Regions from separate parts of the Streptomyces sp. NPDC031426 genome, predicted to be linked through region 3. Evidence: predicted binding sites of a transcription regulator. Region 3 holds the regulator's gene; each other region holds the start of a gene.
The links. The regulator HrcA, encoded in region 3, represses chaperone genes, less so after heat shock. The targets are predictions, from matches to a motif close to TTNGCACTCNGNNNNNCNGAGTGCNAA.
Positions count from the first base shown of each region.

Region 1: groL (chaperonin GroEL) is a predicted target of HrcA. The motif match lies at 2,476-2,502, and genes of this name have one in related genera.
Region 2: groES (co-chaperone GroES) is a predicted target of HrcA. The motif match lies at 2,998-3,024, and genes of this name have one in related genera.

Region 1 covers NZ_JBVIJE010000014.1:38,006-45,495, forward strand. Annotated here, with positions in the region: SAM riboswitch class I at 1-69, shown strand, start outside; gene thrC (threonine synthase) at 87-1,370, shown strand; gene ACZ5NH_RS27230 (MoaD/ThiS family protein) at 1,367-1,642, shown strand; gene ACZ5NH_RS27235 (cold-shock protein) at 2,075-2,281, shown strand; gene groL (chaperonin GroEL) at 2,666-4,288, shown strand; gene ACZ5NH_RS27245 (NADH:flavin oxidoreductase) at 4,639-5,763, shown strand; gene ACZ5NH_RS27250 (hypothetical protein) at 5,776-6,345, opposite strand; gene ACZ5NH_RS27255 (class I SAM-dependent methyltransferase) at 6,437-7,090, shown strand; gene ACZ5NH_RS27260 (PTS glucose/sucrose transporter subunit IIB) at 7,153-7,470, opposite strand.
Region 2 covers NZ_JBVIJE010000011.1:226,771-234,260, reverse strand. Annotated here, with positions in the region: gene ACZ5NH_RS24530 (ester cyclase) at 1-567, shown strand, start outside; gene groL (chaperonin GroEL) at 793-2,418, opposite strand; gene groES (co-chaperone GroES) at 2,543-2,851, opposite strand; gene ACZ5NH_RS24515 (polysaccharide deacetylase family protein) at 3,194-3,994, opposite strand; gene ACZ5NH_RS24510 (polysaccharide deacetylase family protein) at 4,054-5,001, opposite strand; gene ACZ5NH_RS24505 (THUMP-like domain-containing protein) at 5,092-6,267, shown strand; gene ACZ5NH_RS24500 (cell wall-binding repeat-containing protein) at 6,251-7,490, opposite strand, start outside.
Region 3 covers NZ_JBVIJE010000004.1:455,962-463,451, reverse strand. Annotated here, with positions in the region: gene hemW (radical SAM family heme chaperone HemW) at 28-1,260, shown strand; gene ACZ5NH_RS10360 (Uma2 family endonuclease) at 1,360-1,938, shown strand; gene ACZ5NH_RS10355 (DUF3097 domain-containing protein) at 1,916-2,734, opposite strand; gene ACZ5NH_RS10350 (MBL fold metallo-hydrolase) at 2,769-3,491, opposite strand; gene hrcA (heat-inducible transcriptional repressor HrcA) at 3,664-4,680, shown strand; gene dnaJ (molecular chaperone DnaJ) at 4,681-5,817, shown strand; gene ACZ5NH_RS10335 (nitronate monooxygenase) at 5,929-7,047, shown strand; gene ACZ5NH_RS10330 (16S rRNA (uracil(1498)-N(3))-methyltransferase) at 7,044-7,490, shown strand, end outside.

The sequences.
Region 1 (7,490 bases), on a different contig from region 3:
GCGAGGCTCCCGGCCAGGGAAGGTGCCAAATCCGTCTCACGGCGAGGTGCGTCGTGAGGAAGATGAGGAGAAAGGGCCTCGCCTCCATGGCTGTGCAGACAGTTGCAAGCTCGACCGATTCCGCCGTCGACCTCGGCCCCGCCGCGGCCCTGAGCTGTCGCGAGTGCGGCCACCGCGTCTCGCTCGGCCCGGTGTTCGCCTGCGAGGAGTGTTTCGGCCCGCTGGAGATCGCCTACGACTTCTCCGCCTACGAGACCGAAGAGCTGCGCCGCCGTATCGAGTCCGGCCCCGCGAACATCTGGCGGTACGCGCCGCTGCTGCCGGTCCCGGCCGACGTCGCCGACAAGCCGAACCTGAACCCGGGCTGGACCAAGCTGGTCAAGGCCGACAACCTCGCGGCCGAACTCGGCGTCACCGGCGGCCTGTTCGTCAAGGACGACTCCGGCAACCCGACCCACTCCTTCAAGGACCGCGTGGTGGCCCAGGCCCTGGAGGCCGCGCGCGCCTTCGGCTTCACCACCCTGTCCTGCTCCTCCACCGGCAACCTCGCCGGTGCCGTCGGCGCCGCCGCCGCCCGGGCCGGCTTCCGCTCCTGTGTGTTCATCCCGCACGACCTGGAGCAGGGCAAGGTTGTCATGGCCGCGGTCTACGGCGGCGAGCTGGTCGGCATCGAGGGCAACTACGACGACGTGAACCGCTTCTGCTCCGAGCTGATCGGCGACCCGGCGGGCGAGGGCTGGGGCTTCGTCAACGTCAACCTGCGGCCGTACTACGCGGAGGGATCCAAGACCCTCGCGTACGAGATCTGCGAGCAGCTCGGCTGGCGGCTGCCCGACCAGATCGTGGTCCCGATCGCCTCCGGCTCCCAGCTCACGAAGATCGACAAGGGTCTGCAGGAGCTGATCAAGCTGGGTCTGGTCGAGGACAAGCCGTACAAGATCTTCGGTGCGCAGGCCGAGGGCTGCTCGCCGGTGTCGACCGCCTTCAAGGCCGGCCACGACGTCGTACGGCCCCAGAAGCCGAATACCATCGCCAAGTCCCTCGCCATCGGCAACCCGGCCGACGGGCCGTACGTCCTGGACATCGCGCGCCGCACCGGCGGTGCGGTGGAGGACGTGACGGACGCGGAAGTCGTCGACGCCATCAAGCTGCTGGCCCGCACGGAGGGCATCTTCGCGGAGACGGCGGGCGGTGTGACCGTCGGCGTCACCCGCAAGCTGCTCAAGGACGGCGTCCTGGACCCGACGAAGACCACGGTGGTCCTCAACACCGGCGACGGCCTGAAGACCCTTGACGCGGTGGCCGGTACCGGCCTCACCGCCACCATCCGACCGACCCTGGACTCCTTCCGAGAGGCTGGCCTCGCATGAGCGTGACCGTTCGCATCCCCACCATCCTGCGCACCTACACGGGCGGGCAGGCCGAAGTGGCCGCCGAGGGCGCCACCCTCGCCGAGGTCATCGCCGACCTGGAGAAGAACCACACCGGCATCGCCGCGCGCGTGCTGGACGACCAGGGCAAGCTGCGCCGGTTCGTGAACGTCTACGTCAACGACGACGACGTGCGCTTCGAGCAGGGCCTGGAGACCGCGACCCCGGACGGCGCCGGCGTCTCCATCATTCCGGCCGTCGCCGGTGGCTGATCGTTACCTTGGGTAACTTCAGTTACGCATTGTTCATCGAATTGCCCCCTCCGTGAGAGAAGCGGAGGGGGCAATTCTGCGTGATTGAGCGCGGTAGAGTTGGGGAACGCGCTCTCGACATGACCGGTCGGGAGCCCTGTATTCATGCCGGACGCCCGACAAGAAGTAGCCAAAGTGTGCGGGCTTTATGCGGCTTTTGTGGCGGTCTGTAGGGCCCGACTTGCCCTGAAGTCGGGTGAATTCACACCACATTCCGGACCGTTCCCGTCCAGAATTCTCGTCCGATTGACCTGTTGCAGACGGCAGTTGGACAGATACATTCAGCCGCGGTCGACGCGTTCCGGCGCACGCCCCCGACCGATGGGGGGTGAGGTCTGACCCGGGTCCGCGAAGTGTGGATCTGTGCAAGGGCCAGTAATAGGGGAGTTAGGCATGGCTCAGGGCACCGTCAAGTGGTTCAACGCGGAGAAGGGGTACGGCTTCATCGCGGTCGACGGTGGTGCGGATGTTTTCGTCCACTACAGCGCGATTCAGATGGACGGTTACCGCACCCTGGAAGAGGGGCAGCGGGTCGACTTCGAGATCTCGCAGGGCCAGAAGGGCCCGCAGGCGGACATGGTCCGGCTGGCGACCAGCTGAAGCACGCGTCGACTGTCAGCGACGTTCTTCGTTCATCTTCGCAGGGCCCGCACCTCGCTCGGGGTGTGGGCCCTGCGTCATGCCCGGGGTCCGGTGTTCGCGGGCGGCTGACGGGGGTGCCGTACCCCGTAGGGCGCTTGCGCCCACCCGTCGCCCGACCACCACCCCTCAACGAACCCGCTTCGCGGGTGCGCCTTGCACTCGTGCATGCCGAGTGCTAATCATTGGCGTTAGCACTCTGAAGGTGAGAGTGACAGTGAAGGACCGGGTCGGTGAGGCCCGCAGGCCAAGTGGGGCAAGGAACCACGCGGCCGGCGAGCCGTCCGTCGCGGGCGCGGGCGCGGTCCGAAGGAATCACCCCCAGTCCTGGAGGGACCACTTCACATGGCCAAGATCATCGCGTTCGACGAGGAGGCGCGGCGCGGCCTCGAGCGCGGCATGAACCAGCTCGCGGACGCCGTCAAGGTGACGCTCGGCCCCAAGGGCCGCAACGTCGTCCTCGAGAAGAAGTGGGGCGCCCCCACGATCACCAACGATGGCGTCTCCATCGCCAAGGAGATCGAGCTCGAGGACCCGTACGAGAAGATCGGCGCCGAGCTGGTCAAGGAAGTCGCCAAGAAGACGGACGACGTCGCCGGTGACGGTACGACCACCGCGACCGTGCTCGCCCAGGCCCTGGTCAAGGAGGGCCTGCGCAACGTCGCCGCCGGTGCCAACCCGATGGCGCTGAAGCGCGGTATCGAGAAGGCCGTCGAGGCCGTCTCCGCCGCCCTGCTGGAGCAGGCGAAGGACGTCGAGACCAAGGAGCAGATCGCCTCCACCGCGTCCATCTCCGCCGCCGACACCCAGATCGGCGAGCTGATCGCCGAGGCCATGGACAAGGTCGGCAAGGAAGGCGTCATCACCGTCGAGGAGAGCAACACCTTCGGTCTGGAGCTTGAGCTCACCGAGGGCATGCGCTTCGACAAGGGCTACATCTCCGCCTACTTCGCGACCGACATGGAGCGCATGGAGGCGTCGCTCGAGGACCCGTACATCCTCATCGCCAACTCCAAGATCGGCTCCGTCAAGGACCTGCTCCCGCTCCTGGAGAAGGTCATGCAGTCGGGCAAGCCGCTGCTGATCATCGCCGAGGACGTCGAGGGCGAGGCCCTGTCGACCCTGGTCGTCAACAAGATCCGCGGCACCTTCAAGTCCGTCGCCGTCAAGGCCCCGGGCTTCGGTGACCGCCGCAAGGCCATGCTCGGCGACATCGCCATCCTCACGGGCGGCGAGGTCATCTCCGAGGAGGTCGGCCTCAAGCTGGAGAACGCGACCCTGGACCTCCTGGGCCGCGCCCGCAAGGTCGTCATCACCAAGGACGAGACCACCATCGTCGACGGCGCCGGCTCCTCGGAGCAGGTCAACGGCCGCGTCAACCAGATCCGCGCCGAGATCGAGAACAGCGACTCGGACTACGACCGCGAGAAGCTCCAGGAGCGCCTGGCCAAGCTCGCGGGCGGCGTCGCGGTCATCAAGGCCGGTGCCGCCACCGAGGTGGAGCTCAAGGAGCGCAAGCACCGCATCGAGGACGCCGTCCGCAACGCGAAGGCGGCCGTCGAGGAGGGCATCGTCGCCGGTGGCGGCGTGGCCCTGCTGCAGGCCTCCCAGGTCTTCGAGAAGCTGGAGCTCGAGGGTGACGAGGCGACCGGCGCCAACGCCGTGCGCATCGCCCTGGAGGCCCCGCTGAAGCAGATCGCCGTCAACGCCGGCCTCGAGGGCGGTGTCGTGGTGGAGAAGGTGCGCAACCTGACCCCGGGCCACGGCCTGAACGCCGCGACCGGCGAGTACGTCGACCTGGTCGCCGAGGGCATCATCGACCCGGCGAAGGTGACCCGCTCTGCTCTGCAGAACGCCGCCTCCATCGCCGCGCTGTTCCTCACCACCGAGGCCGTCATCGCCGACAAGCCGGAGAAGGCCGCCGCGCCGGCCGGCGGCGGCATGCCGGGCGGTGACATGGACTTCTGATCCTTCCCGGATCACCTGTCCTTTGCGAGGGCGGCATCCCCAGCTTCCGGCTGGGGGTGCCGCCCTCGGGCGTTTGCTGAGGTCAGTCGGCGTAGTCCTTCAGCTTCTCGGTGTCGAGGGTGATGCCGACAGCTGGGCAACGGTCGCCGGATCGTCTTCCAGCCGTCCGGGGGCCAGGCCCTTCGGAGTAGGCCAGGCGGCGGCTGAACCGGGGCAGTGTGAGCGGTGTCACGTAAAGGCTTCGGCAGGGGCGGAATGTGGGGCAGCGCATAGGCGATTACTTAAGGAGCTGCAACAATGCGTGCTCACATACCGCTCGGTTAACCCCGTCTCTCACGAGGAGCCCCCACGTGACCGTCACGACGCCCGCCTCCCGCGCGGCCCAGGTCCTGTCCCGCCCGATCGCGCTCAACGGTCTCACCGTCCCCAACCGGATCGTGATGGCGCCGATGACCCGCATGTTCTCCCCGGGCGGCATCCCGGGTGAGGACGTGCGCTCGTACTACTCCCGCCGGGCCGCCGCCGGAGTCGGCCTGATCGTCACCGAGGGCACGTACGTCGGCCATGAGTCGGCCGGCAACAGCGCGCGCGTGCCCCGGTTCCACGGGGAGGAGCAGCTCGCGGGCTGGGCGAAGGTCGCCGAGGACGTGCACGCGGCGGGCGGCACGATCGTCCCGCAGCTGTGGCACATCGGCATGGTCCGCAAGGACGGCGAGGCCCCCTTCCCGGACGCCCCCGCGATGGGCCCGTCCGGCCTGGTCGCGGCGGACGCCGAGCCGGCCGGCAGGGCGATGACGCAGGCGGACCTGGACGACGTCATCGCCGCGTTCGCCGAGGCCGCCGCGGATGCCGAGCGCATCGGCTTCGACGGCGTGGAGCTCCACGGCGCCCACGGCTACCTCCTCGACCAGTTCCTGTGGGAGGGCACCAACCGCCGTACCGACGCCTACGGCGGCGACGCGGTGGCCCGCACCAAGTTCTCCGCGGAGATCGTGGCCGCGGTCCGCGCCGCGGTCTCCCCCGAGTTCCCGGTCATCTTCCGCTACTCGCAGTGGAAGCAGCAGGACTACACCGCCCGCCTCGCCGAGACCCCCGAGGAGCTGGAGGCGATCCTCACCCCGCTCGCCGCGGCCGGCGTCGACGTCTTCCACGCCTCCACCCGCCGCTACTGGCTGCCGGAGTTCGACGGTTCGGACCTGAACCTGGCCGGCTGGACGAAGAAGCTCACCGGCAAGCAGGTCATCACCGTCGGCTCGGTGGGCCTCGACGGCGAGTTCCTGGGCGCCTTCCAGGGCCAGGGCTCCGAGGTCAAGGGAATCGACAACCTCCTCGACCGCATGGAGGCCGACGAGTTCGACATGGTCGCCGTGGGCCGCGCGCTGCTCCAGGACCCGGAGTGGGCGGCCAAGGTGCTCTCCGACCGCCTCGACGAGCTGAAGCCGTACGACGCGGCGTCGCTGAAGACGCTCAGCTGAGACGCCTGAGGCCTACAGGTTGCCCATGGGCTCGATGTCGACGTGCACGGGGGTGCCCCACACCCGCAGCACCTCGTAGTCGGTGAACTCGTGCACGAGCCGGTAGGCCATGGCGGGCCGCGATCCGCGCCGCTGAGCGGCGAGGTACGCCTCGGCCTCGTGCCGGTCCCGCCTCGGTGTCCCGCACAACTGCCACTCGTGCCCGTTCCACGCCTCCGGCAACCAGCGTTGCTGCGGCTGAGGCCGGTCGGCCCGGACCCCGTAGCGGGAGGGTGCGGTGGCGGTGGGCGCGGGTCCGGTCCGCCCACCCTGGAACTCCGACCGCCGGGCGGCCCGGCGCCGGGTCTCACAGAGCAGACACAGATCGGGCGCGCTCTCGTCGACGGGGCCCTGCGGATGCTCGGGGCAGCGGGTGCTGGGCGCGCCGCCCCCGACGCTCTCCTCCACCAGATCGAGCGCCCGGCGCAGGTCGGCCTTGATCTCGTGCAGCCGGGCGTCCGGGGTGTCGGCGGTCAGCGCCTCCCCGTGCTCCCCGAGAAGCCGCAGGGCCCTTCCCAGGGCGGCGAGCTGGACGTGGTTCATGTCAGCCAAGGGTACGAGAGCGGCTGCTTGGGCCGGTGCCGCGCTTCCGCGAGGTGCGTGTGGAAGGTGACCCACGTCCTAGGGTGTGATCATGTTGCCGAACCGGCTGGTTGACGCCCTCCAGCGTTTCAACGCCGCCCATCCCTGGGACCACAACGCCCACCATCACCCCTGGCTGCTACGGCAGTTGCCCAGGCGGTTCCGCACCGCCCTGGACGTGGGGTGCGGGAGCGGGGACCTCGTTCGGCTGCTGGCTCGGCGGGCGGAGTCGGTCGTCGGGGTGGATGCCGAGCCGGAGATCCTCGGGAAGGCGCGGCAGCTCACGGCCCCCGACGCTCCCGTCACCTACACCCTCGCCTCCGCCCCGCACGGTCTTCCGCCCGGCCCCTTCGACGTCATCACCTGTGTGGCCGCGCTCCATCACCTGCCCTTCGCCGAGACCCTCGACCGGCTCAAGGAAGGGCTGGCTCCGGGCGGAACCCTTGTCGTCGTCGGCTGTGCGCAGGCCGCCAGGCCCCTCGATCACGCCGTCGGGCTGGTCGCCGTACCGCTCAACGCGCTGACCGGATGGGTGAAGAACCGCGGGCGGGCGGTCACCCACCGGCCCGTGTCCATGACCGCGCCCACCCGGGAGCCCGGGATGACCTACGACGAGGTCGAGCGGGAGGCCCGCCGGCTGCTTCCCGGGGCCCGGTTCCGGCGGCGGCTCTTCTGGCGTTACACGCTGGTCTGGCGGTCGCCCTGACTGCCGTACCTCAGCGGCCCTGACGGTCGCCCTGACTGCCGTACCTCAGCGGCCCTGACGGATCAGGCATCCGTGGCCAGGAGCTTCGTCTTCCTCGGCTTGGGGCCGTCTACGGCCTGTCGTCCGGCCGTGACCCGCGCCTCCACCTCTGCCGTGATCTCGTCGACCACCCCGGGGCCGATCACGATCTGGCAGGTCGGGCCGTCGGACACCGGCCCGAGCACGCCGGGCAGGGCCCGCAATCCCTCCTCGTCCGCCGCCGCCGGGTCGGCGAGGGTCAGCCGGAGGCGGGTCATGCAGTGGGCCACGGCGGTGATGTCGGCCGGGCCGCCGACCCGGGTGAGGAGGGCGGTCGCGGTGGAGGCGGGGTCGTTGCGCACGCCCCGAGCACGCCGGGCAG
Region 2 (7,490 bases), on a different contig from region 3:
CACATCGTCGAAGTGGTGGAGTTCCCGTCGTACGAGGACGCGATGCGGAACTCGAAGCTGCCGGAGACCGACAAGATCTTCCAGGGGATGGTCGCCCTGTGCGACGAGGTGCCGACGTTCATCGATCTGGACGTCGTACGGGACGAGCGGCTGGCCGAGGACACGGTACGGCGGTTCTACGCGGCGCTGCAGTCCTCCGGCGAACTACTGCCGCTCAACGACCTGCTGGACGAGGACATCCACAGCCACGATCCGGTGAACCCGCAGGACACCATCGGGCTGGACAACGCCCGCAGCGAATTCCGGATGTGGCGCGGGGGCTTCGACTTCACGTTCACGGTCGAGGACGTGTTCACCCAGGGCGACCGGGCCTGCGCCCGGTGGACCTGGAACGCCACGCACAACGGCGACTTCCTCGGCATCCCGCCCACCGGCAGGCAGGTCACCATGACCGGGATGACACTGTTCCGCCTCACGGACGACGGCAAGATCGCCGAGATATGGTGGCAGCACGACCAGCTGGGGCTGATGCAACAGCTGGGGGCACTGGACGAGTTGGAGCAATAGAAGGCACCCACCCAGATGCCCCGACTGTCCACGTGACCGAGCCGCGCGCCGACGACGCGACGGAGCAACGTCGATCGCCCCTCGCCCCGCCTCAGCTCCTCGGCGATGCTCGCCGTGTCTCCAGTAGCGGGCATTCGCCAGTCCGTCTCGATCCCCGCCTCCGGGGCAAACGCACGGTGCCCAGCCCCCCGTAGGGAACTGGGCACCGTCGGCTCAGCGCAGCGCTCAGTGGGCGTGGCCGTGGCCGTGGCCCGCGGCGGCCGGCTCTTCCTCTTCCTTCTTCTCGACGACCAGGGTCTCGGTCGTGAGCAGCAGGGAGGCGATGGAGGCGGCGTTCTCCAGGGCGGAGCGGGTGACCTTGACCGGGTCGATGACGCCGGCCTTGATCAGGTCGCCGTACTCGCCGGTGGCGGCGTTGTAGCCCTGACCCTTCTCCAGGTCCTTGACCTTGGAGACGATGACGTAGCCCTCCTGGCCGGCGTTCTCGCCGATCCAGCGCAGCGGCTCGACCACGGCGTTGCGGACGACCGCGACACCGGTGGCCTCGTCGCCGGCCATGCCGAGGTTGCCCTCGAGGACCTTGGCGGCGTGCACCAGAGCGGAGCCACCACCGGAGACGATGCCCTCCTCGACCGCGGCGCGGGTCGCGGAGATGGCGTCCTCCAGACGGTGCTTCTTCTCCTTCAGCTCCACCTCGGTGGCGGCGCCGACCTTGATCACGCACACGCCGCCGGCCAGCTTGGCGAGGCGCTCCTGGAGCTTCTCGCGGTCCCAGTCGGAGTCGGTGTTCTCGATCTCGGCCTTGATCTGGGCGACGCGGCCGTGGATGTCCTCGGACTTGCCGGCGCCGTCGACGATCGTGGTGTCGTCCTTGGTGACGGTGACACGGCGGGCGGAGCCCAGCACGTCCAGGCCGACCTGGTCGAGCTTGAGGCCGACCTCCTCGGAGATGACGGTGGCGCCGGTGAGGATCGCCATGTCCTGCAGCATCGCCTTGCGGCGGTCACCGAAGCCGGGAGCCTTCACCGCGACGGCGTTGAAGGTGCCGCGGATCTTGTTGACGACCAGGGTCGACAGGGCCTCGCCCTCGACGTCCTCGGCGATGATCAGCAGCGGCTTGGAGGCGCCGGCCTGGATGACCTTCTCCAGCAGCGGCAGCAGGTCCTGGATGGAGCTGATCTTGCCCTGGTTGATGAGGATGTACGGGTCGTCGAGGACGGCCTCCATGCGCTCCTGGTCCGTCACGAAGTACGGCGACAGGTAGCCCTTGTCGAAGGCCATGCCCTCGGTGAAGTCCAGCTCCAGACCGAAGGTGTTGGACTCCTCGACGGTGATGACACCGTCCTTGCCGACCTTGTCCATCGCCTCGGCGATGAGCTCGCCGACCTGCTGGTCCTGGGCGGACAGCGCGGCGACGGCGGCGATGTCGGACTTCTCGTCGATCGGGCGGGCCGAAGCGAGCAGGTCCTCGGAGACGGCGGCGACGGCCGCGTCGATGCCCTTCTTCAGGGCGGCCGGGGAGGCGCCGGCGGCAACGTTCTTCAGACCCTCGCGCACCAGCGCCTGGGCCAGCACGGTGGCGGTGGTGGTGCCGTCACCAGCGATGTCGTTGGTCTTGGTCGCCACCTCCTTCACCAGCTGCGCGCCGAGGTTCTCGTACGGGTCCTCGATCTCGATCTCACGGGCGATCGTGACACCGTCGTTGGTGATGGTGGGGGCGCCGAACTTCTTGTCGATCACGACGTTGCGGCCCTTCGGGCCGATCGTCACCTTCACCGTGTCGGCCAGCTTGTTGACGCCGCGCTCGAGGGCGCGACGGGCGTCCTCGTCGAACTTCAGGATCTTCGCCATGACAGCGGGAGCCCTCTCGGAAATCTGTGGGTGAAAGACGAACTGCGCCCCGGGCGCCCGGCTTCGTTATCGGTCGCGGGGGCCAGGGGCGCAGCTCGAAAGCAATGGATTGCTTAGAGGTGGACTACTTCTCGATGATCGCGAGCACGTCGCGAGCCGAGAGGACGAGGTACTCCTCGCCGTTGTACTTCACCTCGGTGCCGCCGTACTTGCTGTACAGGACGACGTCGCCGACCTTGACGTCGAGCGGAAGGCGCTCGCCGTTCTCGAACCGGCCCGGGCCCACGGCGAGGACGGCGCCCTCCTGGGGCTTCTCCTTCGCGGTGTCCGGGATGACCAGGCCAGAGGCCGTGGTCTGCTCGGCGTCCAGCGGCTGGACCACGATGCGGTCCTCGAGCGGCTTGATGGCAACCTTGGAGCTGGCGGTCGTCACGATCCGACCTCCCCCTTCGGAGATCTCACGGGGTTAACTGTCTGAGGTGGCGACCAGGTCGATCCGTCGTCGCGGGTGCCGGACCTGCCCGTCGCTTTGTTGGCACTCTCACCTGCGGAGTGCCAGAGCCGAGACTATGACCGGGGTTAGCACTCGGTCAAGCGGAGTGCCAATGCCGTGCGGCGCGTCGGCCGGATCTTTGTCAGCGCCGGGGTTGTTCGGTGGGCCGGTGTTGTCCTGCCGTCCTGGGGGCTGCCGCCCCCAGGACGGCCACTGTCGGGCCTGCCGGGCGGTCCTCGTCCTCAAACGCCGGACGGGCTGATTGATCCCGGCCGGCGCCTATCAGTCCAGGTAGTCCTCCAGCCGCCCCACCGTCAGCCCCCTCTGCTGCACCCTGCGCAGCACCCGCGCCGTGCGCTCCCGCAGGCTCGGCCCCGTCGTCTCGTCCGGGCCGACCAGGATGATGTCGCCGGGGCGCAGGTGGTGTTCACCGTGGATGTAGACGAGGTCGGTCGGGGTCATCGCGGCGCGCCACAGGACGACCGTGGAGATGCCGCAGCCGGCCGCCGCACGCAGGGTGGTGGTGTCGTACGCGCCGTACGGCGGGCGGAACAGGCGGGGGCGCAGGCCGAGGCGGGATCTGAGCCGGTCCTGCTGGCCGCAGATCTCGGCGCGCTGTCCGGCGTACGGCAGTCCGGCGAGCGCGCGGTGGTCGAGGGTGTGGTTCTGGATGCCGGCGCCGAGCCGGTGCAGACGGGCGAAGTGGCCGTAGGCGGGGCCGGCGATGCTGTCGGTGAGGAACATGCTGACCGGCAGTCGCAGTTCGCGGACCATGTCGACGAAGCGGGGGTCCTTCTCGGCGCCGTCGTCGTAGGTGAGGAACACGACCCGGTCGTGGGTGGGGACGTGGTCCACGACGCCGGGCAGGGCGCGGCCACCGCGCTGCGGGGTGAGGACGAGGGCGCGGGCGGCGGGCCGCGGCGGGCGGGCGAGGGGCTCGGTCAGGCCCCAGCGGCGGTAGGTCCGGTCGGGGCCCGGCCCGGGCGGGTGCACTCCTTCGGCGGCCTTCCTGCCCAGGCGTTCGATGGGGTCGACGGACTGGGCGCAGCCGGTGAGGAGGAGGGCCGCGGCGAGGAGCGCCACGGCGTACCGGCCCGGGCGGCACCGCCGGGGGCCCGCTCCCCGGTACCCCGCCCCCGGCCTCACAGGTAGTCCTCCAGGCGGGCCACGGCGTAGCCCTCGCGGGTGACCTTGTTCAGGAAGCGGCGCATGTCGTCGACCATCGTGCCGTTCCAGTCGGAGCGGCCGCGGAAGTGGGTGAGGACGATGTCGCCGCGGCGCATCTTCTGGTCGTCCTCGCGGTACTCCCAGTGGTCGACGTAGACCTCCTCGTTCCAGATCGGCGCGTATCTGATGCCGCAGGCCTTGGCGGCGCGCAGGGTGTCCTGGTTGTAGTTGCCGTAGGGGGGCCGGAAGACCGTCGGGCGGCTGCCGAACCGCTTCTTCATGATGTCCTGCATGCCGCAGATCTCGGCCTTCTGCTCCTCGTAGGACAGACCTGGCAGATAGCGGTGGTGCAGGGTGTGGTTGTCGAGGGTGTGGCCGTAGGACTGCATCCTGCGGAAGTAGCCGTAGTCGTCCTTGATCAGGTAGTCGCTGAGGAAGGCGGTGTACGGGACCTTCAGCTCCTGCATCATCCGCAGGAAGCCGGGGTCCTTCTCGGAGCCGTCGTCGATGGTGAGGAAGACGATCTTCTGCCTGGTGGGGATCGTGGTGAAGACGGGGGGCAGGTCCCAGTCGTCCTGGTGGCTCACCTCGAAACCGGCCCGCGCGGTGATCTCCGGTTTCGTCCTGGGCGGCGGCGGTGGCGTCAGCGGGGCCTCCGCCAGCCCCCAGCGTCTGGCCGCCGCGACCAGGCGGGCGTGTTCGACGGCCTGGCGGGCCTGGGGGCTCAGGGCCTGTGCGGGGCCGCCCCGGCCGGACGCGGGGCGGGTCACGCCGGGGCCGGCCTGGCTGGACGGGGGGCGGGTCGTGTCGGGCCCGGCACAGCTGGACAGAACGGCGGAACAGGCCAGCGCGGCGGCTCCGCAACCGAGGAGCAGACATCCGCGGCGAGCCCGGTTCTTATCGTTTTGTACGACAGCGCGCATGACGCCGGATCCTCCCAGGACGGCGCCCGGAGCCCGGGCCGACACCGCCGCCGGAGGCGCACGATCCATCGACTGGCCCACAATGACCCGGTGAACGACCTCGCTCTTCTCCTCACCCCCGAAGGCCGTGCGCTCCTCGACGAGGTCCGCGACACCGCCCCGGCCGACGAACTCGCCGTCGCCACCCGGCTGCGCCGCGAGCACCCCGCCGAGCTGGTGTCGGCCGCGCTCGGCCAGGCCCGGCTGCGGCAGCGGGCGGCGGCGAAGTTCGGTGCGGCGGACGCGGGGCGGATGTTCTTCACACCGAACGGGGTCGAGCAGTCGACGCGGGCGGGTGTCGCCGCCTACCGGGCCGAGCGGTTCACGAAGCTCGGCGTGACCTCGGTCGCCGACCTGTGCTGCGGGATCGGCGGGGACGCGATCGCGTTCGCCCGGGCGGGGATCCGGGTGCTGGCCGTGGACCGGGATCCGGTGACCGCCGCCGTGGCGCGGGCGAACGCGGAGGCGCTGGGGCTGGCCGAGCTGATCGAGGTCCGCGAGGCGGACGTCACCGAGGTGGACACGGGCGGCTACGACGCCGTGTTCGTCGACCCCGCACGGCGGGGCGGGCGCGGAAGGATCTTCGACCCGGAGGCCTACTCCCCGCCCCTGTCCTGGGCGATCGGGGCCGCCCGCACCGCACCCCGCGCGGCGCTGAAGGTGGCGCCCGGCATTCCGCACGAGGCGGTGCCCGCCGACGCCGAGGCCGAGTGGATCTCGGACGGCGGGGACGTCAAGGAGGCGGTGGTGTGGTTCGGCACCGAGCCGGGCGCGGTGCGCGCCACCCTGCTGCCCGGCCCGCGCACGCTGGTCGGCAAGGGGCTGCCCGACCCGGAGGTCCGGCCGGTGGGGCGCTATCTGTACGAGCCCGACGGCGCCGTCATCCGCGCCCATCTGGTCGCCGAGGTGGCCGAACACCTGGACGGCGGGCTGATCGACCCCACCATCGCCTATGTCACCGCCGACGAACTGCGCCCCACGGAGTACGCCTCCGCCTACCAGATCAGCGACCAACTTCCGTTCAATGTCAAGAAGTTGAAGGCTCTGCTGCGCGAGCGCGAGGTCGGCACGCTGACCGTGAAGAAGCGCGGGTCGGCCGTCGAGCCGGAGGAACTGCGCAGAAAGGTCAAGCCGCAGGGGCCGAACGCGGCGACGGTGTTCCTCACTCGGGTCGCGGGGGCGCCGACCATGCTGGTCGGGGCCCCCGCGACTACTGCGCTGCCGTAGCGCGCAGCGCGCCGAGGTCGGGCGAGACCGTGGCCGCCCGCTGCGGGGTGGCCGGTGAGCTCGTCGTCGGCTCCAGGCCGTTGTAGTACGGCGTGTACGTCCACTGGCTGCTGCTCGCGCTGATCGCGGTGCCCGCGGAGTTCAGCGCCGCGGTGGACACCGAGCCGGTGCCGCCGAAGGCCGCCACGCCGTTGATGTTCGCGGCGCCCTTGACCAGGTAGGACTTGGTGTCGGCGGACAGCGGGTCGACGGATGTCCACAGCAGCGGGCCGAAGACGTTCATCGCCGCGGCGGCCGTCGTGCCATCGCGCCAGCTGCCGGTGGAGACGAGGGCCGCGTTGCTGGGGCCGGACCACCAGAACCGGGCGAGCGCGGCGGCGGTGCCCTCGTGGGTGCTCGCCGTGACCGGGTAGTAGGTGTACGTCGACGGCCAGTTGGCGAAGGACGTGTGCGTGAGCGCGTACTTCGCCGAGGCGCCGACCGGGATCATGTAGGTTTTCCGCGGGTCCAGGCCGTTGAGGTACGACTTCACGGACGAGGTCAGCGAGTTGTCGTCGTTGAGCACGACGACCGCCTTGCTGCTCGTGCCGTCCGCGCCGGCGGCCGCCGCGGCGGCGAGCGCCGAATGGTAGTCGGTGCCAGTGGCGATGAAGACGTAGTCCGGGGCGCTGGTGACCGACTTGGCTACCGCGACCGACGTCGAGTAGCGGGAGGTGCCCGCCAGCCGCTTCGGGGTGAAGCCGAGCGAGCTGACCTTGGAGGCGACGCCGCTGCCCAGGATCGAGGTGCCGCCGATCAGATAGACGCTCGCGCCCGGCTTGAGGATCCGCTTGAGCTCGGTCTGCACCGACGAGTCCAGCGCACTTCCGGAGGTCATCAGGACCGGGCCGTGCTTCTTGCCCGCGAGGGCGGGCGCGGTCAGCGCGTACGCCTGGCTGTCCTTGGAGACCAGGACGGCGGAGGAGGCGTTCATCAGGCCCGGCTCGCTCTTGCCGAGGGTGTTCCAGGTCCAGCGGGATCCGGCGATGTTGGTGCCCTGGACATCGGCGCCCCAGACCCGGCCGAGCGCGTTCTTGCGCAGCGGCTGCCAGGCGAGGTCCGACTTGGTGGTGGTCGGCGAGTCGTAGAGGACCTTGGTGGTGCCCGTGGACAGGTCGAGGACCTGGTCCTGGTGATCGCCGGAGGCCGTGGTCAGCTCGTACGCCAGCCGGGTGCCGTCGGGC
Region 3 (7,490 bases):
CCGCCGCCGTACGGGACAATGGAGTACATGCCTTCCGCACTCCCCGACGGCGAGCCCGTCCCCGCCGACGGCGCGCTGCCCGCGCGGGCGCTCGCCGGGGCGGCCGACCGCCCGCTCGGCTTCTACTTGCACGTCCCGTACTGCGCGACCCGCTGCGGCTACTGCGACTTCAACACGTACACCGCCACCGAGCTGCGCGGCACGGGAGGCGTGCTGGCGTCCCGCGACAACTACGCGGACACCCTGACGGAAGAGATCCGGCTCGCCCGGAAGGTGCTCGGCGACGACCCGCGCCAGGTCCGCACGGTGTTCGTCGGCGGCGGTACGCCCACGCTGCTGGCCGCGGACGACCTCGTACGGATGCTGGGGGCCATCCGCGACGAGTTCGGCCTGGCGCCGGACGCGGAGATCACGACGGAGGCGAACCCGGAGTCGGTCGATCCGGCGTACCTGACCACGCTCCGGGATGGCGGCTTCAACCGGATCTCCTTCGGCATGCAGAGCGCGAGGCAGCACGTACTGCGCGTGCTCGACCGGACGCACACGCCGGGCCGCCCCGAGGCCTGCGTCGCGGAGGCCCGGGCGGCGGGCTTCGAGCACGTCAACCTCGACCTGATCTACGGCACCCCCGGCGAGAGCGACGACGACTGGCGGGCCTCGCTGGACGCGGCGATCGGGGCCGGACCGGACCACATCAGCGCGTACGCGCTCATCGTGGAGGAGGGCACGCAGCTGGCCCGCCGGATCCGCCGGGGCGAGGTCCCGATGACGGACGACGACGTGCACGCGGACCGGTACCTGATCGCGGAGGAGACCCTGAGCAAGGCGGGCTTCGACTGGTACGAGGTCTCCAACTGGGCCACCTCGGAGGCGGGCCGCTGCCTGCACAACGAGTTGTACTGGCGCGGCGCCGACTGGTGGGGCGCGGGTCCCGGGGCGCACTCGCACGTGGGCGGGGTGCGCTGGTGGAACGTCAAGCATCCGGGGGCGTACGCGGCGGCGCTCGCCTCCGGCCGCTCCCCGGGGGCGGGTCGGGAGCTGCTGTCCGACGAGGACCGGCGCGTGGAGCGGATCCTGCTGGAGCTGCGGCTGCGGGAAGGGGTGCCGCTGTCCTTGCTGAAGGCGGAGGGGCTCGCGGCGTCCCGGCGCGCGCTGGCGGAGGGGCTCCTCCAGGAAGGGCCGTACGAGGAGGGGCGGGCCGTGCTGACGCTGCGGGGGCGGTTGCTGGCGGACGCGGTGGTGCGGGATCTGGTGGACTGATCACCCTGGCGAGTGAATCCCCCCGGAACGCCGGTTCGGTCCCTAACCTGGTTCGTAGGCTGCCGCCAAAAGGACGCGGCGGATGTGGAGGCCACGGAGATGACCGCTGTGGACGAGCGCGGGATTGCCAAGTTCTTCGAGGAGTTCGAACCTCCCGAGGGCATCAAGGCCGAACTTCTCCGGGGGGAAATCGTGATGATGGCCACGTCTGATCTGGTGCACAACCGGATCGTGGCGGACGTGGTGGACCAGATCCCGCGTAAGCGTTGGGAACGGCTTCAGGTGACGGACGTGGACATCACCGATGAGACCAGCGAGCCCATTCCGGATCTAGTGGTGGTGGAACGTGGTGTTGCGCCGGACTCAGGCCGTCTGCTGCCGTCTCAGTTGGTCACGATGGTGGTCGAGGTGGTCTCCAAGGCCAGCGTCCAGCGGGACTACGAAGTCAAGCGGTCCATCTACGCCGCCGGCGAGGTGCCTGCCTACCTCATCCTGGACCCGATCATGGCGCAGTGCGTCCTGCTGACGAGGCCCGTCGGGAAGGGGGAGCACGCCGACTACCAGAGGCAGCAGATCACCAAGTTCGGGACGCCGCTGCCGCTGGAGGATCTGGAGCTCGAACTGGACACCAGCGAGTTCGGCACCTACCCCGACGTCAGGCCCCACCGCTACCCGTGACGAAGTCGATCAGCTCCTCCACCCGCCCCAGCAGCTCCGGCTCCAGGTCCTTGTAGGACCCCACCCGCTTCAGGATCGCCTGCCACACCGCGCCGGTGTTCTCCGACGGCCAGCCCAGCGCCCGGCACACCCCCGTCTTCCAGTCCTGCCCCTTCGGCACCGTCGGCCACGCCTCGATCCCCAGCGACGACGGCTTCACGGCCTCCCAGATGTCGATGTACGGGTGGCCGACCACCAGCGCGTGTTCACTCGTCACCGACTCCGCGATCCGCCACTCCTTCGTGCCCGGCACCAAGTGGTCCACCAGGACACCCAGGCGGGCGTCCGGGCCCGGGGCGAAGGACGACACGATCGACGGCAGGTCGTTCACACCCTCCAGGTACTCCACGACCACGCCCTCGATGCGCAGGTCGTCGCCCCACACCTTCTCGACCAGCTCGGCGTCGTGCCGGCCCTCGACGTAGATACGGCCGGCGCGGGCCACGCGGGCGCGGGCGCCGGGGACGGCGACCGAACCGGAGGCCGTACGGGTGGGCCGTACCGGAGCCGGGGCCGAGGACGGCCGTACGAGCGTCACCACACGCCCCTCCAGCAGAAAGCCCCGCGGCTCCAGCGGGAACACCCGGTGCTTGCCGAAGCGGTCCTCCAGCGTCACCGTGCCCGCCTCGCAGCGGATCACCGCCCCGCAGAACCCGGTGCCGGGCTCCTCCACCACCAGGCCCGGCTCCGCCGGTACCTCCGGCACCGGCTGCTGCTTCTTCCACGGAGGGGTCAGGTCGGCGGAGTACTGGCGCATTCGAGTGACGATAGGAGAAGCCGCGGACCCGCGCTCACGACACGCCGAAACGCGCCGCCAGCTCCTCGCGTTGCCGGCGTACGAACGCCGCGTCCACCACCGCTCCGTGACCGGGCACGTACAGCGCGTCCTCGCCGCCCAGGGACAGGAGCCGGTCCAGGGCGTCCGGCCAGCGGGACGGGATCGCGTCCGGGCCAGCCTGGGGCTCGTCGGACTCCTCGACCAGGTCGCCGCAGAAGACGACCTCCGGTGAACCGGGGATCAGTACGGCCAGATCGTGCGCCGTGTGACCCGGCCCCACGTTCGCCAGCAGGACCTGCCGGCCGCCCCCGAGGTCCAGCGTCCACTCGCCGGAGACCGGATGCCGGGGCGACACCAGCGCGTCCACCGCCGCGTCGGCGTCGGCGACCGGCAGTCCGTTGCGCACGGCGTCCAGGCGCAGCTCCTCGCGCTCGTGGGCGAACACCGCGTCGACGCCCACCGCCCCGTACACCTCCGCCCCCGCGAAGGCCGCCGCCCCGAGGACGTGGTCGAAGTGGGGATGGGTCAGCGCGAGATGGGTCACACGGCCGCCGGCCAGTTCCTCGGCCTGTGTCCGCAGCCGCGCGCCCTCGGCCAGGCCGGAGCCGGCGTCCACCATCAGCGCCGTTCCCTCCCCGAGGACCAGCCCGGCCGTGCAGTCCCAGCCGGGCAGCCGGCACCGGCCGACCCCCGCGGCCAGCCGTTCCCACCCCAGCTCTTCCCAAGTCACCGTCATACCGTGACGCTAGCCGCATGAGCCGCCGGCGCCGCACCGACCTTGCCCCGGGTGTACCCGACAGCCGTACACTGGGCCGGGGAACGCTGGCACTCGCATGCGAAGAGTGCCAGGCGGACGAACCGCAGGACCGAGTGGAACCGAGGGGACGACGTGCTGGAGGTGCGCGCGGGTGCTGAGTGAACGCAGGCTGCAGGTACTGCGCGCCATCGTCCAGGACTACGTCGGCACCGAGGAGCCGGTCGGGTCGAAGGCCCTGACCGAGCGGCACAGCCTCGGCGTGTCCCCGGCGACGGTCCGTAACGACATGGCGGCCCTGGAGGACGAGGGGTACATCGCGCAGCCGCACACCAGCGCGGGGCGCATCCCCACCGACAAGGGCTACCGGCTGTTCGTGGACAAGCTGGCGGGCGTCAAGCCGATGACCGCGCCCGAGCGGCGGGCGATCCAGAACTTCCTGGAGGGCGCCGTCGACCTCGACGACGTCGTGGCGCGGACGGTACGGCTGCTCGCGCAGCTCACCCGGCAGGTCGCCGTCGTGCAGTACCCGTCCCTGACCCGGTCCACCGTGCGGCACGTGGAGCTGCTCTCGCTCGCCCCCGCGCGGGTGATGCTCGTGCTGATCACGGACACCGGACGGGTCGAGCAGCGGATGGTCGACTGCCCGGCGCCCTTCGGCGAGACCTCCCTCGCCGATCTGCGCGCGCGGCTGAACAGCCGGGTCGCGGGCCGCCGGTTCACGGATGTGCCGACGCTGGTCGAGGACCTGCCGGAGGCCTTCGACCCCGAGGACCGCGGTACGGTCTCGACGGTGCTCTCCACTCTTCTGGAGACACTCGTCGAGGAGAACGAGGAGCGGCTGATGATCGGCGGTACCGCCAATCTCACCCGCTTCGGACATGACTTCCCCCTCACGATCCGGCCCGTCCTGGAGGCCCTGGAGGAGCAGGTCGTGCTCCTCAAGCTCCTCGGCGAGGCGAAGGATCCGGGCGTGACGGTGCGTATCGGGCACGAGAACGCCCACGAGGGACTCAACTCCACCTCCGTGGTGTCGGTCGGCTACGGTTCGGGCGGCGAGGCGGTTGCCAAGCTCGGCGTGGTCGGACCGACCCGCATGGACTATCCGGGAACGATGGGAGCGGTACGCGCAGTGGCACGGTACGTCGGACAGATCCTGGCGGAGTCGTAAGTGGCCACGGACTATTACGCCGTTCTCGGCGTGCGCCGCGACGCGTCGCAGGATGAGATCAAGAAGGCGTTCCGCCGGCTCGCGCGCGAGCTGCACCCGGACGTCAACCCCGATCCGAAGACGCAGGAGCGGTTCAAGGAGATCAACGCCGCTTACGAGGTGCTGTCGGACCCGCAGAAGAAGCAGGTCTACGACCTCGGCGGCGACCCGCTATCGCAGTCCGGCGGCGCCGGCGCGGGCGGCTTCGGCGCCGGTGGCTTCGGCAACTTCTCCGACATCATGGACGCGTTCTTCGGCACGGCGTCGCAGCGCGGCCCGCGCTCGCGCACCCGGCGCGGCCAGGACGCGATGATCCGGATCGAGGTCGAGCTGCACGAGGCGGCCTTCGGGACGACCAAGGACATCCAGGTCGACACCGCGGTCGTCTGCAACACCTGCAACGGTGAGGGCGCTGCGCCCGGTACGACCGCTCAGACGTGTGACATGTGCCGGGGCCGCGGTGAGGTCTCGCAGGTCACCCGGTCCTTCCTGGGCCAGGTCATGACCTCCCGGCCGTGCCCGCAGTGCCAGGGCTTCGGCACGGTCGTGCCGACCCCGTGCCCGGAGTGCGCAGGCGACGGCCGCGTCCGCTCCCGCCGCACGCTCACCGTCAAGATCCCGGCCGGCGTCGACAACGGCACGCGGATCCAGCTCGCCGGTGAGGGCGAGGTCGGGCCGGGCGGCGGTCCGGCCGGTGACCTGTACGTCGAGATCCACGAGCTGCCGCACCAGACCTTCCAGCGCCGCGGCGACGACCTGCACTGCACGGTCACCATCCCGATGACCGCGGCGGCGCTCGGCACCAAGGTGCCGCTGGAGACGCTGGACGGCATGGAGGAGGTCGACATCCGGCCCGGCACCCAGTCCGGCCAGTCGATCCCGCTGCACAACCGGGGCGTCACGCATCTGCGCGGCGGCGGCCGGGGTGACCTGATCGTGCACGTCGAGGTGCAGACCCCGACCAAGCTGGACCCGGACCAGGAGCGCCTGCTGCGCGAGCTGGCCAAGCTGCGCGGCGAGGAACGGCCCCAGGGGCAGTTCCAGCCAGGACAGCAGGGGTTGTTCTCACGGCTGAAGGATGCGTTCAACGGGCGCTGAACCGTCGCCGGTGGAGGTGTGACGGGGTGCTTCGGCACCCCGTATGCCATTGGTTTATGCCATCGGTCGCCCGGATTCGGACTTGTTCAAAGGACGTGACAACATGCGGTCATGTCCTCCGCGCTGACCGATCTCTTCCCCCAGCCGATCGTGCAGGCCCCCATGGCGGGCGGTGTCTCCGTCCCGCAGCTCGCCGCCGCCGTCTCCGAGGCCGGTGGCCTCGGGTTTCTCGCCGCCGGGTACAAGACCGCCGATGGCATGTACCAGGACATCAAGCAACTGCGCGGGCTGACGAACCGCCCCTTCGGTGTGAACGTGTTCATGCCCCAGTCCGAGTACCCCGGTGCGAGCACCGGCTCCACCGGAGCGGCCAACGCCGCGCCCCCTTCCGGCGCCGTCGAGGTCTACGCCCATCAGTTGGCCGGCGAGGCCGCCTGGTACGAGACCGAGCTGGGCGACCCGGACAGCGGCCGGGACGACGGCTACGACGCCAAGCTCGCCGTACTCCTCGACAACCCGGTGCCGGTGGTCTCCTTCCACTTCGGAGTGCCGAGCCGGGAGGTGTTCGACGGCCTGCGCCGCGTCGGCACCTTCACCCTGGTCACCGCCACCACCGCCGAGGAGGCCCGCGCTGTCGAGCGGGCCGGGGCGGACGCGGTGATCGCGCAGGGCGTGGAGGCGGGCGGCCACCAGGGCACCCATCGGGACCTCCCCGAGAACGACGGCGCCGGGATCGGGCTGCTCTCGCTGGTCACGCAGATCCGCGAGGCCGTGAGCATCCCGGTCGTCGCCGCCGGCGGCATCATGCGCGGCAGCCAGATCGCCGCCGTCCTCGCGGCCGGCGCGAGCGCGGCCCAGCTGGGCACCGCCTTCCTCGCCACCCCCGAGTCCGGCGCCCAGGCCGTGCACAAGCAGGCGCTGACCAACCCCCTGTTCGCGCGCACCGAGTTGACCCGGGCCTTCTCCGGCCGCCCGGCGCGCGCCCTGGTCAACCGCTTCCTGCGCGAGCACGGCCCGTACGCCCCCGCCGCCTACCCGGAGATCCACCACCTCACCTCGCCGCTGCGCAAGGCCGCCGCCAAGGCCGGGGACGCGCAGGGCATGGCGCTGTGGGCGGGGCAGGGGCACCGGCTGGCCCGCGAGCTGCCCGCCGGGGAGCTGGTGGAGGTGCTGGCCGCCGAACTCGACGCGGCCCGGACAGCGTTGTCGGCCAAGGGGGGACTGCGATGACCGCGCCGGTGTTCGTCGTGGACTCGCTGGAGGGTGTGGGCCCCGGTTCGGTCGTCGATGTCGACGGCCCCGAGGGGCGGCACGCGGTCTCGGTACGGCGGCTGCAGCCCGGCGAGAACGTGGTGCTGACGGACGGCAAGGGGCGGGGCGCGGCCGGGGTCGTCGTCAGCGTGTCGGGCAAGGACCACATGGTGGTCGAGCCCTTCGAGTTCCCGGTGGAGCCGGAGCCGAGCCCCCGGATCACCGTGGTCCAGGCCCTCCCGAAGGGCGACCGGGGCGAACTCGCCGTGGAGACGATGACGGAGACCGGGGTCGACGCGATCGTGCCCTGGCAGGCCGCCCGGTGCATCACCCAGTGGAAGGGCGACCGGGGTCAGAAGGCGCTGGCCAAGTGGCGGGCCACCGCGCGTGAGGCAGGCAAGCAGTCCCGTCGGCTGCGCTTC